DNA from 2 places in the Paenibacillus sp. OAE614 genome. Region 1 is predicted to be linked to the other one. Evidence: a T-box and tRNA genes for the amino acid it is inferred to sense, from the RefSeq annotation. Region 1 holds a T-box; the other holds one or more tRNA genes.
The links. A T-box is a leader RNA that pairs with one kind of tRNA and senses whether it is charged. The one in region 1 lies ahead of trpS (tryptophan--tRNA ligase), so its partner is inferred to be a tRNA-Trp.
Positions count from the first base shown of each region.

Region 2: it encodes a tRNA-Trp, which carries the amino acid that the T-box ahead of trpS (tryptophan--tRNA ligase) is inferred to sense. The anticodon was not compared.

Region 1 is NZ_JBEPOD010000001.1:5,998,768-6,007,789, reverse strand. It holds gene ABIE48_RS27595 (LysR family transcriptional regulator) at 1-411, shown strand, start outside; gene trpS (tryptophan--tRNA ligase) at 540-1,553, opposite strand; T-box leader at 1,872-2,183, opposite strand; gene ABIE48_RS27585 (sensor histidine kinase) at 2,661-4,469, shown strand; gene ABIE48_RS27580 (response regulator transcription factor) at 4,511-5,836, shown strand; gene ABIE48_RS27575 (carbohydrate ABC transporter permease) at 5,953-6,855, shown strand; gene ABIE48_RS27570 (carbohydrate ABC transporter permease) at 6,856-7,728, shown strand; gene ABIE48_RS27565 (ABC transporter substrate-binding protein) at 7,845-9,022, shown strand, end outside.
Region 2 is NZ_JBEPOD010000001.1:135,101-144,122, reverse strand. It holds gene ABIE48_RS00775 (YwmB family TATA-box binding protein) at 1-544, opposite strand, end outside; gene ABIE48_RS00770 (hypothetical protein) at 720-1,052, shown strand; gene ABIE48_RS00765 (response regulator transcription factor) at 1,159-1,806, opposite strand; gene ABIE48_RS00760 (sensor histidine kinase) at 1,787-2,869, opposite strand; gene liaF (cell wall-active antibiotics response protein LiaF) at 2,885-3,532, opposite strand; gene ABIE48_RS00750 (PspA/IM30 family protein) at 3,707-4,411, opposite strand; gene ABIE48_RS00745 (PspC domain-containing protein) at 4,415-4,903, opposite strand; gene ABIE48_RS00740 (PspA/IM30 family protein) at 4,908-5,582, opposite strand; gene ABIE48_RS00735 (LiaF transmembrane domain-containing protein) at 5,661-5,966, opposite strand; tRNA gene ABIE48_RS00730 (tRNA-Leu) at 6,703-6,782, opposite strand; tRNA gene ABIE48_RS00725 (tRNA-Arg) at 6,801-6,877, opposite strand; tRNA gene ABIE48_RS00720 (tRNA-Cys) at 6,890-6,963, opposite strand; tRNA gene ABIE48_RS00715 (tRNA-Gly) at 6,973-7,047, opposite strand; tRNA gene ABIE48_RS00710 (tRNA-Gln) at 7,054-7,128, opposite strand; tRNA gene ABIE48_RS00705 (tRNA-His) at 7,151-7,226, opposite strand; tRNA gene ABIE48_RS00700 (tRNA-Trp) at 7,258-7,331, opposite strand; tRNA gene ABIE48_RS00695 (tRNA-Tyr) at 7,342-7,427, opposite strand; tRNA gene ABIE48_RS00690 (tRNA-Thr) at 7,431-7,506, opposite strand; tRNA gene ABIE48_RS00685 (tRNA-Phe) at 7,530-7,605, opposite strand; tRNA gene ABIE48_RS00680 (tRNA-Asp) at 7,663-7,739, opposite strand; tRNA gene ABIE48_RS00675 (tRNA-Met) at 7,777-7,850, opposite strand; tRNA gene ABIE48_RS00670 (tRNA-Val) at 7,886-7,961, opposite strand; tRNA gene ABIE48_RS00665 (tRNA-Glu) at 8,167-8,238, opposite strand; tRNA gene ABIE48_RS00660 (tRNA-Ser) at 8,248-8,339, opposite strand; tRNA gene ABIE48_RS00655 (tRNA-Asn) at 8,344-8,419, opposite strand; rRNA gene ABIE48_RS00650 (23S ribosomal RNA) at 8,487-9,022, opposite strand, start outside.

The DNA.
Region 1 (9,022 bases):
GAGGGAATTTCCTTTTTGACGGAAGAAATTTTGCTGGCGGTGCCTTCGTCACACCGGTTTGCGGGCCGCAGAAGCATCCGGTTAAGCGAGGCGGCGGGGGAGGCTTTTATTTGCATCCAGAGCAGCAATCCATTTCGGAAAATGACGGATCAGTTTTGCAGGCAGGCCGGGTTTGAGCCGGATATTGTGTGCGAGGTGGATGAGCATTCGGCCGTTGGCCATTTTATCCGGGCGGGGGTAGGCATCGCCTTTATCCCTGAGACGCTGGTAGATCGGATCGGGTTTTCGTTTCATGTGCTGCGGATCGAGGAACCGGTCTGCCGGCGTACTTACCAAATCGCATGGCAAAAGGAGCGCTATTTATCCCAAGCTGCGCGCGAATTTCGGGACTTCCTGGTCCAGAGCTTTTAAAGCGTGCCGCTTCGTTATTACAAAACAAAAAAACCGTCCAAGGAACGGGCTTCTGCCGTATCACCTTGGACGGATATTCTACTATGGGCTAACCGGAGGGTTTCGGGCAGCCCATTTTTATTGCTATTTTATCTCCTGTCAAAATAGTTGATCCCCATAGCCTCCCGCACCTCGCCCATCGTTTGGCGCGCGGCCTCGCGGGCTTTGGTGGTACCTGCCATTAGGATGTCGTCGATTTCACCGGGACGCTGTTCATACCGGGCGCGGCGTTCGCGGATCGGCTCCAGCACCTCTTCGATTGCACCGGTGATTTTAGCTTTGCAGGCGGCGCAGCCGAGCGTGCCCCGGGTGCACATGTCATGAATATTGCCGCTGTCCTCCGGGCGAAAAATCCGGTGATACCCGTAAATCGTGCAGACCTCCGGATGGCCGGGATCGGTTTTGTGCACGCGCGCCGGATCGGTTGGGGCCTTGCGAATCCGGCTGCGGACCTCATCCGTGGTGGAATCGAGGGAGATGGCGTTGCCGAGGCTTTTGCTCATTTTGCTTGAACCGTCGAGCCCATCCAGCCGCTCACCCACGATGATTTGCGGTTCCACCAGGACGGGGGCGTACAGCTCGTTAAAGCGCCGGACGATTTTGCGCGTCTGCTCGATATGGGGGATCTGGTCATCGCCGGCGGGAACCAGGGTGGCTTTGCAGAAGGTGATGTCCGCCGCCTGGCTGACCGGGTAGCCGAGAAAACCGTAGTACAGATCCTCGTATCCGCGCTCGGCCGCTTCGCTCTTGATCGTCGGGTTGTGGCGCAGCGAGCTGACCGACACGAACATCGAATAAAACACCGTCAGCTCGGCAATCTCGGGGATCATCGACTGCACGAACAACGTCGCACGATCAGGGTCAATGCCTACAGACAAATAGTCCAGCGCCACCTGGCGCACGCTTCCCGCCAGCATTTCCGGCGTATGAAAATGGGTGGTCAGCGCCTGCACATCCGCCAGCATGATATAGGTTTCGTACTGCTGCTGAAGCTGCACCCGGTTCTTCAGGCTGCCGACGTAATGGCCGAGATGCAGCTTGCCGGTCGTCCGGTCTCCGGTGAGGACAATGTCCTTGGGTTGTGAGTTTGTTGAAATTGTCATGGTTATTCCTCCTGAATTGAAGTTGTTTTGTATACTGAAATTCATTTGCGATCATGTCTAGTAACCCGGTCTTCCCGGGGCGCCACCACCAGCCGTCATCCATGGCCATCACCTCCTTCAGTCATACAGTTTTGCTTTAGTTGATCGGGCAGAAGGACCGACGATAGACGCCGATACCAAGCATGGGAGTGGGTCTTAAGCTCATGCCTTCCTTAGGTCAAGCTTCAAGACAAGTCTCCAGTCCCCATGCGCATATCAACGCCAAAAAAGCCCCGCCCTTGGGATCTCCATGCTGAAAAATTTCCAGACGGAGATCTATCCAAGGACGGGGCTCTAGCCCGCGGTGCCACCTTGATTGGCCGCCATCCTCTAGGGATGCAGCCCTGCTCAACAGGTACGGATTCCGGCGCTAAACGAAAAGAAAATTGCGTATGCCTTCCTCGATACCCTGCCCCGGTTAACGGTGGGGACCTGCCGCCCATCCTAGTGTCCGCTTCTTTGGGGAAGCGTTCCTGTTCAGACGGGGCACTCCGAAGCCCACTTCCGCGCGCGCCGCCACCGGCTTGCACCACCCGCCGGCTCTCTGTGAGGCCGCAATTCGCGCGTACTCTTCTTCATCATCGTGAAAATGGATTTGGACTATTGTAGCTCATTTTTTCAAGGAAAGAAAGAGGCGTTTGCCGTTATTTCACTCCAATCCCGTTGCAGTCCTATTGCAATCCCGGCGCTATTCGGTCACGACTCCGTTGTTAACCTTTTGTTATTCCGTTGCAATCCAATTGCTATCCCATTGCAATCCCGGTGCTATTTGGTCACGATTCCGTTGTTAACCTTTTGCTATTCCGCCGCTATTCCGCTGCTATTCCGCTGCTATACCGTTGTCATCCCGTCGCTATTCCACCGCTATTCCACCGCCGCGGCCCGCCAATAACGCTGCCGTAAAATTTTACTGGCAACCCGCCGAAAATAAATTACACTAGGACTAATCGCCCATGGGCCTGTCTGCCGGAGCATATCTTACAATCGCGAATGATTGTCGTAGAAACGCACATACTTCCCCATTTTTATTGTTGGTATATTGAAGGAAAGCCGGAGGTGTTATGACTGATGAAGCGGGGGATCCGCAATCCGCTGGCGAGAATGAACGTCAGGCAGCAGATGATCCTGCTGTTTCTGGTTCTCGTCATTCCCGTGTTTATTCTGAACGGGTACGGCAACAACAGGGCGGGCCAGATTTTAAAACGCCATGTAACCAATGCTTATATAGAGCTGAACAAGCAAAACTTCAAACTGATCAGCCGCGATATTGAAACCGTTAACAAGGTGACGGCGACGGTGTTTCAGAATTCGGTGGTCCAGCAGCTGGATACGACGGGGAAGGACACGGTGCTGCAGCGGGTGAAAACCTACGAGAAGCTGGAGCGCATGCTGAGCTCATACTCGCAGGAGAGCGATGAGCGGCAGCCGCTGTACTATTCGCTGTACGTGTACGATCCCGGCAACCATTACTTTTTTGCCCCTTATTATCCGGAGTCCAAAAAGTCCGGGGTCTATTTCTTTTCGAACGAGGCCGAGAAGCCGGAATGGTTTGACGAAGCGGTAGCCCGTAAAGGGAACGGCTATTTGCGGCTAACCGATCATTTATCCCCGCCGGCGAAGGGGCAGTATGACCAGAAGACGCTCGGCTATGTCCGCGCGATCAACAACATTGATCAGGGCGGTACGATCGGCGTGCTGATGGTAACGAACGTGGACGCGCGGATCGGCGAATCGCTGAAGACCGTGTCGCTGCCGGAAGGCGAGCTGTATTTTACCGATTGGAACAATCACATTCTGACCTCCACCCAGCCGGATGCCGAGGGCGTGCTCAGCCTTCCTCCCGAAGTGGAGCCGGGGAATTCACCTATGGGCGTCAAGGACGTCATTACGAAGGATTTTATCTATGTCGTGGATTATAACTACGTGCTCCAGCAGAAGCTGGTGTACAAAGTGCCGGTCAAAGCGCTCCTGCAGCAGCAGGACGAAATGAAGCATGTCATCCAGATCATCTCGGTCGCGTATTTCGCCGCCGGTCTGATCATCATTTTATATTTCTGGCGGTCCTTGATGACCCCGCTGCAGAAGCTGGTCACCTTCGTCCGGCGTTATGAGCCGGGGAATGCCGTGCCCGAAACGCCGCACCGGAAGCGTAACGATGAGGTCAGCGTGCTGATCTCCACCATTTACGAAATGGCCCGGCGCCTGAACGATCTGATTCATTACAAATACGACATGGATTTAAAGCAAAAGGAAGCGCAGCTGTCGCTGTTGTACCAGCAGATCAACCCGCATTTGCTGTACAACACGCTGGAGAGCATCTACTGGAAAAGCAAGATGGAAGGCAACCACGTGTCGGCCGAGATGATCAAGGACCTGTCCAAGCTGATGAAAATCAGCCTGAGCCGCGGGAGGGAGCTGATTACACTCGGAGAGGAGCTGGAGCATGCGACCGCCTATATCAAGCTGCAGCAGAACCGATACGATTATGTGTTCCAGGTGGACATCGACGTCCCTGAATCGCTGCACCCGTTCAGCATTCCGAAAATTACGATGCAGCCTTTGATCGAAAACGGAATCATTCACGGCATTAAAAATATGGGGGAGGACGGCGAAATCCGCATCGAAGCAGAGGCGTCCGGGGGCATCCTGCGCATCCGCATCTCCGATAATGGCTACAAACCGGTGGACATCGAAGCCATCAACCGGAACTTAAGCAGTGAAGCAGACGATCCTGCAGCCGGTTACGGGGTCCGGAATATCCATCAGCGGATACAGCTTCACTATGGCAAGGAGTACGGCCTTGTCTACAGCGTCCGCCCGGGCGCGGGCACGCTGGTCACGATTACGCTTCCCGCCGAAACGGCAGGCGGTTCATGACAAACAAGGTATAAACAAGCTACATACAAGGGGGAGCATCCATGTTCAATATTTTGGTCGTCGACGACGAGCCGCTCATCTGCAAGGGATTAGCCGGGCTGTTGAGCGCATCGGGCCTCGACATCGGTCAAGTCTACACGGCGGGCAGCGGCCATGAGGCGCTCGATATCGTCCGGATGGAGGAGGTCGACCTGCTCGTCACCGACATTCAGATGGGGGAGATGAACGGAATCGAGCTGATGCACCAGGCGAAAATCATCAAGCCGTGGGTGCAGACGATTATTATTTCAGCGCATGAAACGTTCCAGTACGCGCAAAGCGCGATCCGGCTCGGAGCAAAGGACTATTTGCTGAAGCCGCTGAACAGCGAGCAGTTTCTGGACTCCGTCGGCAGCGTGCTGCTCAAGATGGATAAACGGATACCGCAGGTGAATGAGCTTTTGACCGCGACGCAAGAGGATTTTCGCATGGAGGAGCCCGGGCCCCGCAAGAACGAGCTTCTGAACCGGCTGCTGTCGGAAGAAGCGGGCCACGAATCGGGGGATCTTGAGACGGGCGGTGAATATGGCGAGCTCGGGCTGAAGGGTCCATATTTTGCCGTCATGAAAATGAGGCTGGACCTTTCCTCCGGCAGCGCGCCCTATACCGACAGGGATCGGCGGCTTCTCCGGTATGCCTCGCTCAATATTGTGAAGGAGCTGCTAGATCAGGAATGGGATGCACTTCTGTTTTACTCGCCGGATGACGACATCCATGCGATTATCCAGTGGAGCGAGGCGGCGAATGCCGAAACCGGCGAGAACAAGCTCAGCCAGCTCGAAATGGCCGGCCGCAGCGTGTGCCATCATATCCGCAAATATTTGAAGCTGGAATGTACAGTCGCCATCAGCCAGATCCTGAAGGGCATTCCTTTTCTTTCCTTACTCGGCCGCCAGGCCGATAAAGCGATGCTGTGGAGCCGGCACTACCCGGACTACCACGTTTTTTATTACGGGGACTTCAATTGGCATAACTACGCTGAAGATCCGTCTGCAGAAGAGCTGTCGACGCAGAGCAACCGGATTGTGGAGAGCACGAGGCGCTATATCGAAGAGAACTACAGCCAGAAGGGGCTGACCATTCATGAGGTGGCGAAGAAGAATCATGTCAGTCCGAACTATTTGAGCTACCTGTTTAAGAAAATTACCGGGCATAACCTGTGGGAGTACGTCATCAAGCTGCGGATGGAGGAGAGCCGCCACCTGCTTCAGAACACGGACCTGCGCCGCTATGAAATCGCCGAGCGGGTGGGGTACGAGTCGCCGGAGCATTTCAGCAAAATATTCAAAAAGTATTTCGGCATGAGCCCGAGCGAGATGAAGAAGTAAGAACAGCCATCATTTCCATAGAACTAGACATGTGCGCGGGCAGCCCGTTTTTCTACAATGATCCTTAAGAAACGTTAGAGGAAAGAGGGAGACAGATGGGGGAACCCGCTACAGCTATGTTAAAGCCGGAAGTGAAGAGCGAGCCGGCGGGCAGACGAACGAGCAGGTGGAAAAAGCATCTTTGGGGATACCTGTTCATCCTGCCGGCCATTGTCATTTTCATTTTGTTTTTGTGGGTGCCGATTATCAAAGGAGCGGTGTACAGCTTCTTTACGATTGATTTCGTCAAAGGCAACACCTTTGTCGGTTTCGATAATTACGCCAGGGTGCTGCACGACCCTGATGTGTGGACAGCCGTTAAAAATACGCTGTACTACATGTTTTTAACGGTCATTATCGGCTTCTGGGTGCCGATCGTGGCATCGATTGCGATTTCGGAGCTGCGGTTTTTTCAGGGCTTTGCCCGGATTGCCGCTTACCTGCCGTTTGTCGTGCCGGGCGTGGTCCTGTACGGCATGTGGCGGTGGATGTATGACCCGATCGGTCCGATCAATGGGCTGCTCAGCGGCTTCGGTGTGGAACCGGTGTCCTTTATCTCCGACGGGCGATGGTCCATGATCTCGATCGTGTTCATGGAGACGTGGCAGCAGTTCGGATCCGCGATGCTGATCTATTTGGCCGGCGTGCTCAGCATTCCGAGAGACTGGTATGAAGCCGCCGAGATAGACGGGGCCGGCGTATGGAACCGGATCCGCTACATTACGATCCCGTCTATTCGGAATCTGATCGTGCTGATGTTTATCCTGCAAATCATCGGGACGTCCCAAGCCTACCAATCCCAGCTCGCGCTGCTGGACGGGGGACCGAACAACACGACGCTGACTTATGCGCTGCTTATCGTGAAGTACGCGTTCAACCAGCTGGATTACGGTTCGGCGACGGCACTGGGCATGCTGATGTTTATCGTACTCAGCCTGCTCGGACTGCTTCAATTCAAGATGAACAAGGAGGATTACTAGATGAGCCAGCATGACAGAGGAATCCTTTCTTCTTCCGATTTGAGGAAGCCGCTGAACAAAGTGGTGTACGGCATCATGGTGCTTGGCATCGCGGTGATGGTCGTCACGATGCTGTACCCGATTCTGATGACGATGTTTAACGGTCTGAAGACGAACCAGGAAGTGAACTCGTTTCCGCCGCATTTCTTTCCGGAAACGTGGAATTGGGACAATTTCTCGGAAGGCTGGGACTATATCAACCTGCCGATGTTTTTGAAGAACACGATCTTGATCTTCGTCGGCAATCTGCTGATGACCGTGCTGGTGCTTGGCCTGGCCTCGTTCAGCATCTCGAAGCTGAATGTGCCGTTCCGCAGGGGAATTTACTTTTTCATCCTGATGACCTTGTTTATCCCGGCGTCGAGCTATATCATTCCGAACTTCGTTAATTTGAAGGAGCTGGGCCTGCTCAATACGTACTGGGCGTTCTGGCTGCCGGCCGGAGCCAGCGCCTACTATTTTCTGCTGATGAAAAATTTCTTCGACGGCATTCATCCGGAGATCTTCGAAGCGGCCCGCATCGACGGAGCGTCTGAGCTCACAAGCTACGTCCGGATTGCCGTTCCTTTGTCCGTGCCGATCTTCGCCACGCTGGCCATCTTTATCTTTTCCACGGCATGGAACGACTGGTTCTGGCCGTCGCTCGTGATGCACAGTGAGGAGAAGTATACGCTGGCCACGGCGATCTACAAATACGTCATCAACGCACGGAGCATGGACAACAACATCAAATTCACGATTTTGTTCATGGTCATGATCCCGCCGATCTTCGTATTCCTCGTGTTCCAGAGGTTCATTATGCGGAGCGTCAGTTTGTCGGCGGTCAAAGGATGACCGGCCAACATCGTAGGCATGCACATGAAGGGCATACGATTACACATCGATTGATGAACCATCCTCTTTTATGATGAGAGGGTAAACCATACCATTTGACGAAAAGGGGAGTTTCAATGCGTAAGTTTTCCATGGTGCTGATGTGCCTCCTGCTGTCGGCCTCGGTGCTTGCGGCTTGCAGCGGCGGCAGCAAAACGGCCGGCGGCGACAATCAGGGCAGCGGGTCCGATGGATCCGGATCCGGGGGAACGACGGCGACGACGGATGCGGGGAAATCGGAGGACGATATTACCCAGAAGAAAATCACGATCAAAATCCACTATCCGCTTCCGGACCAAAAAGATCTGCGGGCGCAGGAAGACGACAAGATCAAACGGTTCACCGAGAAGTATCCGAACGTGACTATCGTGAAGGACGACTGGCAGTACAGCGTCAACGAAATCGGCATCAAAATGGCCTCGAACGAAGCCCCGACATTCTATAACACGTTTGCGACCGAAGCGCAGATGCTGGTGGAACGCGGCTGGGTCGCGGACATTTCGGACCTGTACAACAAGTGGGAATACAAGGACGAAATGAATCCGCTGCTGCAAAACCAGTTCATGGTGGACGGCAAGGTCTACGGCGTTACCCAGAACGGGTATATCACGTCGACCATGATCAACAAAGCGCTGCTTGACGCCAAGCAGGTTCCGGTACCGCCCTTGGACTGGACGTGGGACGATATGTACAACACGGCCAAAGGCGCGGCTGATGTGAAGAAGGGCATCTCCGGCATTGCGCCGATGGGGAAAGGCAATGAAGCCGGATGGAACTGGACGAACTTCCTGTTCGAAGCGGGCGGGGAAATTCAGAAGGTGGAGAACGGGAAGTATACGGCGGTGTTTAATTCGGATGCCGGTGTGAAGGCGCTCGATTTCTATAAAAAGCTGAGATGGGAAGCCAACGCCATTCCGAAGGATTGGGCTCTCGGCTGGAGCGATGCCCTGAACGCGTTCCAGCAGGGACGGACGGCGATGGTCATCGCAGGCGCGTATGACGTCATTGACGCCGCGCTCAACCAGGGCGGGCTGAAGCCGGAGAACGTGCTGGCCTATCCGATGCCGGCGGCTGAGAAAGGCGGCAAGCATTACGGTATTCTCGGCGGCAACTATCTCGTCATTAATCCGAACGCCACCAAGGATGAGCAGGAAATGGCGTTCCGCTACATCACGTTCGACTACTTTACGGATAAAGGGCTGGAAGCGCTCGAAGGCAACATTCAGGAGCGTAAGTCCAACAATAAATATTTCGT
Region 2 (9,022 bases), 5.9 Mb from region 1:
TCATGGTCGACCCGGCAGGATGCTCCCCTTTAACCGTTCCCTGCAAAGAAGCATTCCATTCAGCATCGATGCCGTTTTCGCGCAAAGCCTGTCCGTATTCCGACTGGAGTTCGGTCAAGGCGCTCAGCTGCTCATCACCAGCCGCCTCCAGTTGAATAATAATATAACTGCGATCCTCTGAAATCTCCTGCCAGTTAAACCGCACGTTAACGCCATTTTTCGTATCCACGACCCGGTACGTCAAGTGACCGCCTTCCGTCAATTGCTGTACTCCCGGCAGATTCAGCGATTGGGACAGCCCCTCGGCCGCCTCGTACGCATCCTGATTACCGCTCGCTTCCCAGTCTCCCTGCCACTTCACAACCAGACGCTGCGGCACGTCTACCACTTCATTTCCCAGCTTCAAGAGGGTGCGCAATTCTTCCGGATCCTGATGGGACGGCGCCGACGTCTGATTCGCGCTGTACCACAAATATCCCATCCATACCAAAGCCGCTATGCATACCGCCAAACCTAAACCTGCCCATCTCCGGACTGCCATCATCCCTCATACATCCCTTCACCAGGAAATCTATCAATCTACTAAAAGGATGTCCGTTTCCAGGGCGATTATACCTAAAACCGTACGATAGGCGAAATTGGGTGTATGACCATAGCCGCGTCCATAGGCGGTGAATACACTGGTTAATAAAAATGATAAGGGAGGTTCGCACACTTCCATGATCCCTATTTACCCATTAACAGAGGAAAATATTCGGCGGCACTGCGGCAAAATGGTCGCCGCCTGTATGTATGACGGCAGAGTATATACCGGAAAGCTGACCGAGTGCAAAGACGGCCATATTATTCTGAACGGGCCGGAAGGCACCCAGCTGCACGGCGCCAAAGTAAAGGGCGGCCATAAAAAACGCGCAAAGGGGCCTGTAGCCAAAGCTCCGGAAAAAGCCACCGTCCGCGCCTTCTATCCTTATTATCCGTATGGCTATGGGTTTGGATATGGGGCTGGCCTGGCGCTAAGTCTGGCTACCCTCGGGCTGCTGTTTTTGATTTAGCGGTCTTCAAAACTTGCACATCATTATCTAAAAAAGCCCCTGGAAGCAATCCGCTCCTCGGGGCTTTTCATCTGCTATGGATTAATTTGTTTTGGATTCAACCCAACTATTCCGCCAGGCCGTTCTTATAAGCATAGATCGCGGCCTGCGTGCGGTCGTCTACGCCCAGTTTCGCCAGGATGTTCGTCACATGGAACTTGACCGTTTTGATTCCAATGATGAGGTCATCGGCGATTTCCTGGTTGGACTTGCCCTGCGCCAATAGGCGGAGCACATCCATTTCGCGGTCGGTCAACTCCTTGTGCGCTGGGGCCTCCACCTCCGGATGGCGGAACCGGTTCATCATCTTGGAGGCGACCTGCGATTCCAAGACCGATTGGCCGCGCGCCGCGGCGCGGATGGCATCGGCGATTTCGCTTGCGCGCGACGTCTTCAGCAGGTAGCTGAATGCGCCGGCCTCGATAACCGGGTACATTTTCTCGTCGTCCAAATAGCTTGTCAGCACGATTACCTTGCAGTCCGGGTACAGCTTCAGCAGCTGCCGCGTCGCCTCAATCCCGTCCATGCCCTCCATCACCAGGTCCATCAGGACGACGTCGGGTTTGTATTCCCGGGCAAGGCGGATGCCTTCCTCCCCGCTGCCTGCCTCGCCGACGACTTCGATGCCGTCCTCAGTCCCCAGCACGGCTGCCAGACCGATCCGCACCATCTCGTGGTCATCGACGAGCAGCACTTTAATCATGGGTGTTTCCATTTCCAAGATCCTCACTCCCTGCTTTATCTTCAGATACAATCGGTACGGTAATTTCGATTCGCGTACCCTTGCCGGGCGCCGTAATGATCTGGATCGATCCGCCGATTTCGTTGACGCGTTCCTGCATATTGGAAAGGCCGTAAGAGGCCTGTTTTGTCTCGTTTAGTTCAAAGCCCTGGCCGTCGTCACGCAGCATGACCCAGACCATGTCTTTCTTTTGGTGAATCCGGATTTCCATCTTATCCGCTTTGGCATGCCGGAGCGTGTTAGACATCGCCTCCTGGATGATGCGGAACAGATGGTTTTCGATTCCTTTTACCAGGTGGATGCCTTGGTCCATTTCAAACACGATTTCCATTGGGACCTTCACTTTGAGCTCTTTGATCAGCTCACCGAGGCCTTGCTCCAGCGGCTTGCCTTCCAGATAGACCGGCCGGAGATGCAGCAGCAGTGCTCTCATTTCCGATTGGGCCACGGCGGCCATTTCTTCGATGAGCGCCACCTGGCGCTGGGCCTTGTCAAAATCCTTCTCAAGCGTCCTCCCCACGGCCGTCGCCGTCATCGATATCGCAAACAGCTGCTGGGATACCGCATCATGCAGCTCCCGCGCCAGACGCTGGCGCTCCTCTACGATTGCCGATATCCGCGCCTGCTCGGCCAGCTGGGCATTGTTCGTGGACAAGCGCTGAAGGGAGTTGACCTGCTCCTCCCACTTTTTGCTGATGCGCCCAAGCTGCTCGCCAAGGCGCCCGACCTCGTCGCTGCCAAGCTCCGGCACGGAGCGGGCGACGTTCCCTTTTTCCCAGGAGAGCAGCGTTTCCCGCAGCCGTTCCAGCTTCATTTTTACCCGGTAGCTCTGATAGAACCCGAAGATAGCTCCCAGACCGATCGGAACCAGGATCAGCGTAGCACCGGCCTGCAGCGTTTTTTGCCAAGAATCAAACGGGGCCAAATAACCATATGTATAAAGTACGTAAAAAATGATCAGGAGCATAACAAAAGAAAGAAGGGCCCCCTCGCCCATGCTCCGGGAGACCATATTAGCCGGTTTTCTGGTTTTCATCAGGGAACCCTCCTTCTATGACAGATCAATATCAACATCTCCTACCAGGTAGGAAATATGGAATTTAACTTTATATTCGCTGGTCTCATAATTGGGTGACTTCCAGTTCAAACGGTTCATCAAACCGTTATCCCGGTGCCCTCTGAAATCGATCGCGCCAAACAGGACGAACACTTCAAGCTCCACCCCGTAATACTCCGGAATTTTGATGTCCGTATCCCCCATGATGCCTTGAAACATCATAACCGTACGGTGTTCCTCGGGGATCGCAAGCGACAAATCCAGATCGGCTTCGTTGATGACATGCCAGACGCTCTGGCTTCTCATAGCCCAAGGGACCTGGTCCCAATTGTAATGCCCCGAAAAGCCCTGCTTCTGCAGATACCCGTCCCGGTTTTGTACCTTCCTTGCCTTTACAAAAAACCATCCCAGGGAGATCAGCGCAATCCCCAGCACGATCAGCAAATGATCAATCAGCAGCAGGATGGCTCCGACCGCCACAAGACGGTAGCCTCTCTTCACTTTTCCGCCGCGAATCGTATAAATTCCCATAAGAATGAATAAGAGGGCGACGATGGTAAAAAAGCCGACCCACCTGCCGAAGAGCATGAGGAGGCCGATCCCGATGAGAATCAGCGCAATGAAGCGATTTCTTTTTTCCATGCCGCACCTCCTTATGATGTCTTGGTATATCGGAAAAGTAAGACCGGAAAAGCCATAGGGTTGTGACGGGCACACTCCTTATGGCTTCACCGGGATCCAGGAAGATGTGAATGAAGGTCTCGCGCCCTTATTCCATTCTTCCTAGCATATCATATTGTCCGCAGAATTGAATACTTATTCTTTATTCGATTTGGAAGGAGCGGCAGCCGGCGGGTTCAGCTTGCTTTTCAGCGCGCTGAGCTGTTCTTCCACCTTCAGCTGCTTCTCCGCATCGACCGGGCTGGTGAAAGCGGATGTTTCCGGACGGTAAGGGGCACGCATCACATCGGCTTCAGCTTCCAATTGCATGATCTTTTCTTCCATGCGGTGGAATCCGAGGGACGCGCTGCCGCTTTCGATCGTATGCAGGCTGCTGATTTGAGACATTTGCTTTTTGGCTTTCGCCATTTGCGCACGGGCTACGAGCTCATTGCGCTTGTTGCGCATTTTGTAGAACTCGTCTTTCATGTCATGGAGCTGCTGTACCAGTTCTTTAGCTTGCGCCTCGGATTGAGCATGCAGTTCTTGGTACTCGGACAGTTTTTGGTCAAAATAAATCTTTTCCTCGAGCAGCTTGCGCGCTACTTCTTCCTGGCCGTTACGCAGTGCCAGTTCAGCTTGAGCCTCACGTTGGCCGGCCATCTTCACGGCTTCTTCCACGCGCTGCTTCATGCGGCGTTCATTGGCCATTTGCTTCGCTACTGTAACTTCCGCGTCATGGATTTCTGCCTCCATATCGCGCAGATACTGGTTCAGCATAATTACCGGGTCTTCAACTTTATCCAATACCTCGTTCACCGATGCTTTCGTCATATCCTTAATTCTTTTAAATACTCCCATGTTTTACACTTCTCCCTTCTCGTACTTAGATAATTTTTTTTTCAATTCCTCAAGCTCTTTCTTCATGGCTTTCTTCTCGATATCTTCCATCATGGCGTCCAGGTCGGATGCGGACGAGCTGTATCCGCCCGGTCTGCCTCCGCCGTAAGGCGAACCGTTGTATTTGGCTCTAGGGTCAAAAGATTGGGCACCATAAGCGCCGTTGCCTTGCTGACCGTTGCCGTAGTAGCTGCCGGAGCCCATACTATTGCCGTAGTATCCGCCCCCAGCTGCCCCCGGCCCCGGTCCATATGGATTAAAAGGTGTCGTTGGTTCTTTTGGGATGACCAAAGCCGCGATAAAGTAGATGAACAGCGTGGTCCCGCCGGTAAATGGGATACTGATCAAGAACAGGATCCGTAGCAGCGTAGAATCGATGCCAAAGGTATCGGACAGACCGCCGCATAAACCGGTGACCATTTTATCGCGGGTTGATCGGTATAGCTTGCTCATGACGTTACTCCTTTCCGCTGTTGTTCAGCTTTTCCTTCAGACGGGCCAGCTCCCTTTCCAACACGCTGGATACCGTTCCGCTGGCTTGCTCGAAAAGTTCCTGACCGCCGCGGCGCAGGTCGCGCAGACTACGTGCTTCAAACTCCCAATCGGAAATGCGGTCTTCCAGACGGTTGAACATCTTGGGAACATCCTGTCCGCCAAAACCTTCCATACGCTGATTCATCCGCTGCTGAAGTCTGAGGGTTTCCATCCGTGCCGCGTAGTATTGACGTTTGCTATACACGGTTTGGTACTCCAATTTCAGGTCGTTCAGCTGATTTTCCAGCTCGGTGAGCGACTGGCGGGTTGTATCCAGCAGTCCTCCGTATTGCTCGAGCTTTTCTTCATAGATGATTTTTTCCTGCAGCGCGAGCTTGGCTAAATGATCCTCGCCGGCCTTGAGAGCCAGCAGCGCCTGCTCCTCACGCTTTTCCTTCATATTGGATGCCTGATCCACTTGCTGCTTCAGCTGTCTTACATGAGCTGAGTACTGCTGAACGAGCTTCTCGGCTTCCATAATATCGTCACGCGTTGATGCCAAAAACTGATCGATCAACCGTACCGGGTCCTGACTTTGTTCCAAACGTTCATTTAATGTCGCTACGGTGATATCCCGTACCCTGCGAAATACGCTCATCTGTTTTTGCTCCCTCCTTATAAGCTGTGATCGCCTATTCGTTTGATTGTATTTATTGAAGGTAATTCTTTGTTACCGTTACATCCACTTCGACGACTTCTTACCTTTCAGCAGCATAATCCCGAACACTACCAGGGCAATTCCCAGCAGCGGTCCGATGATCCAGGACAGCTTCGCCAGAAGTCCCATGACACCGAATGCGAGGATAATCGTACCGATGACCACCTTACCTCTGCGAATTCCATAATAGCCGAGCACGATCATCAGGATCGGGAAGATCAATCCGATCAGCCTGCCGAATAATGGAGCGAATACTCCCAGGAGCATCAGTGCTCCGATTGCGATCAATACGATCGCCCAACCAGAAGTTTTATTTGTTCTCATGCATTGTCACCGCCTTTCGTTTGTATCAACCTTATGACTCTATTTTAGGTTCAATCCGGGTTTTCCAAAACGGACCCCAGACGGTTTTTAATCCTAGACCTAAGTCGGGGGAAGGCTCGGACCTTAGACGAAGCAAGCTTTTTTTGCATGTAATTCGGCAGCCACATCCTCCACTGACAGCTCCATTAGCCCGTTTATAGGGCATGATCGACACGCTATGGGAACTTCAATGAGCAGTTTACTTATACAATGCTTAGATAGGGAATCGTTGGAGGCTTTGAGCAAGGGATTTAGCACTTAGCTAAAGAAACATAGAGCCTGTTTAACCCGGGTAAAGCAAGCTGGAATGGTTTATCAACTTTAAACAAGGATGGGGAAAACGTTCAAAGGGAGTAATGGTAGAACGAACGGATTGATCAGAGGATCTTTTTCAAGCCTGTTGTACACCCTGTTACTCCCATCTTACGAGGACACGTCATATAAAGAGAACTTCGATGCGGATAGGACCTACATAAAACAACATGATACGAATTAAATGCCATACAGTCATACAAATAAACGCAATATGAATTAAAATGGCTGCCTTTCTGCGGGATATCATCAGGTGGCTGATTGGAAGGAGAAGTGCAATATAGCGGGATGAGAGATTAACGAACGACAAACGATGGCTCGGTGTACAATGTTAGTCTATACAAGAAAAAGCCTTGGAAAGATATCCAAGACTTTTTCTCTATGATGCCGGTGAAGGGACTCGAACCCCCACGGTTTCCCTCACGATTTTGAGTCGCGCGCGTCTGCCAATTCCGCCACACCGGCATATTCAGTTAAAAAAAATGGCGCGCCCTAAGAGATTCGAACTCCTGACCTTTTGATTCGTAGTCAAACGCTCTATCCAGCTGAGCTAAGGGCGCATATGAAGTTAATGGAGGCGCCACCCAGATTCGAACTGGGGATAAAGCTTTTGCAGAGCTGTGCCTTACCACTTGGCTATGGCGCCGAAATCAAATGGAGCGGACGACGGGAATCGAACCCGCGACCCTCGCCTTGGCAAGGCGATGCTCTACCGCTGAGCCACGTCCGCTTAAACTGGCTGGGGATATAGGATTCGAACCTATGCATGACGGAGTCAAAGTCCGTTGCCTTACCGCTTGGCTAATCCCCAACAAGATTGTCATTATAAGTTATGGGGCGATCGATGGGACTTGAACCCACGAATGCCGGAGCCACAATCCGGTGCGTTAACCCCTTCGCCACGACCGCCATAATAAAAGATATGAAGCTGTATTTCGAATGGCAGGGGCAGCAGGAATTGAACCCACACTAACGGTTTTGGAGACCGCTGTTCTACCTTTAAACTATGCCCCTATAATAAAACTGGTGGAGGCTGATGGATTCGAACCACCGAACTCGTACGAGAACAGATTTACAGTCTGCTGCGTTTGGCCACTTCGCTAAGCCTCCATATGGTGCCGGCGAGAGGACTTGAACCCCCAACCTACTGATTACAAGTCAGTTGCTCTACCAATTGAGCTACACCGGCTTTTATGCTTGTTATTAAATTCATGGTGGCTCGGGACGGAATCGAACCGCCGACACGAGGATTTTCAGTCCTCTGCTCTACCGACTGAGCTACCGAGCCTAATTTTGTTTCTATTAAGAGCATTATTGCAACAAACTAAACTCTCAAGAAAATAAATGGCGGAACCGACGGGATTCGAACCCGCGATCTCCTGCGTGACAGGCAGGCATGTTAGGCCTCTACACCACGGTTCCACGGCCAATTATGTATCTCCATATGTAAGGAGATAAATTGCGGGGGCAGGATTTGAACCTGCGACCTTCGGGTTATGAGCCCGACGAGCTACCGGACTGCTCCACCCCGCGTCATTAAAAAATATTTATTTTCTTTAAAGTATACATGGTGGAGGCTGAGGGGATCGAACCCCCGACCCTCTGCTTGTAAGGCAGATGCTCTCCCAGCTGAGCTAAGCCTCCATAAGAAACACTTTTAATATCTTAGCAGATAAACCACTAAAAAGGCAAGTATTTTTTCTTTGGGATTCTCATCCCTGATGCTATTAAAGAAAGTGACCCGTATGGGATACTCTCACTTCGTTCGAGACTGCGATGCAGATGCTAACGAAGTAATGCTCCGACGAACCCTTTTTTGGATTCTCATCCCTGATGCTATTAAAGAAAGTGACCCGTATGGGATTCGAACCCATGTTACCTCCGTGAAAGGGAGGTGTCTTAACCCCTTGACCAACGGGCCAAACTATAATGGCGGAGAGAGAGGGATTCGAACCCTCGAGACGCTTTTGGCGCCTACACGATTTCCAATCGTGCTCCTTCGGCCAACTCGGACACCTCTCCATAATGGCTCCCCGAACAGGACTCGAACCTGTGACAACTCGATTAACAGTCGAGTGCTCTACCAACTGAGCTATCAGGGAACAATATTTAATTCAAGTGTTTGATCACCTGAAAACTAGATACGAAACGAATCTGCGAATTAATATTTTGGATAAGCCCTCGACCGATTAGTATTGGTCAGCTCCATGCATTGCTGCACTTCCACCTCCAACCTATCTACCTCGTCGTCTACAAGGGGTCTTACGAATTGGGAAATCTCATCTTGAGGGGGGCTTCACGCTTAGATGCTTTCAGCGCTTATCCCGTCCGTACGTAGCTACCCAGCCATGCTCCTGGCGGAACAACTGGTGCACCAGCGGTACGTCCATCCCGGTCCTCTCGTACTAAGGACAGCTCCTCTCAAATTTCCTACGCCCACGACAGATAGGGACCGAACTGTCTCACGACGTTCTGAACCCAGCTCGCGTACCGCTTTAATGGGCGAACAGCCCAACCCTTGGGACCTACTTCAGCCCCAGGATGCGATGAGCCGACATCGAGGTGCCAAACCTCCCCGTCGATGTGGACTCTTGGGGGAGATAAGCCTGTTATCCCCAGGGTAGCTTTTATCCGTTGAGCGATGGCCCTTCCATGCGGTACCACCGGATCACTAAGCCCGACTTTCGTCCCTGCTCGACTTGTAG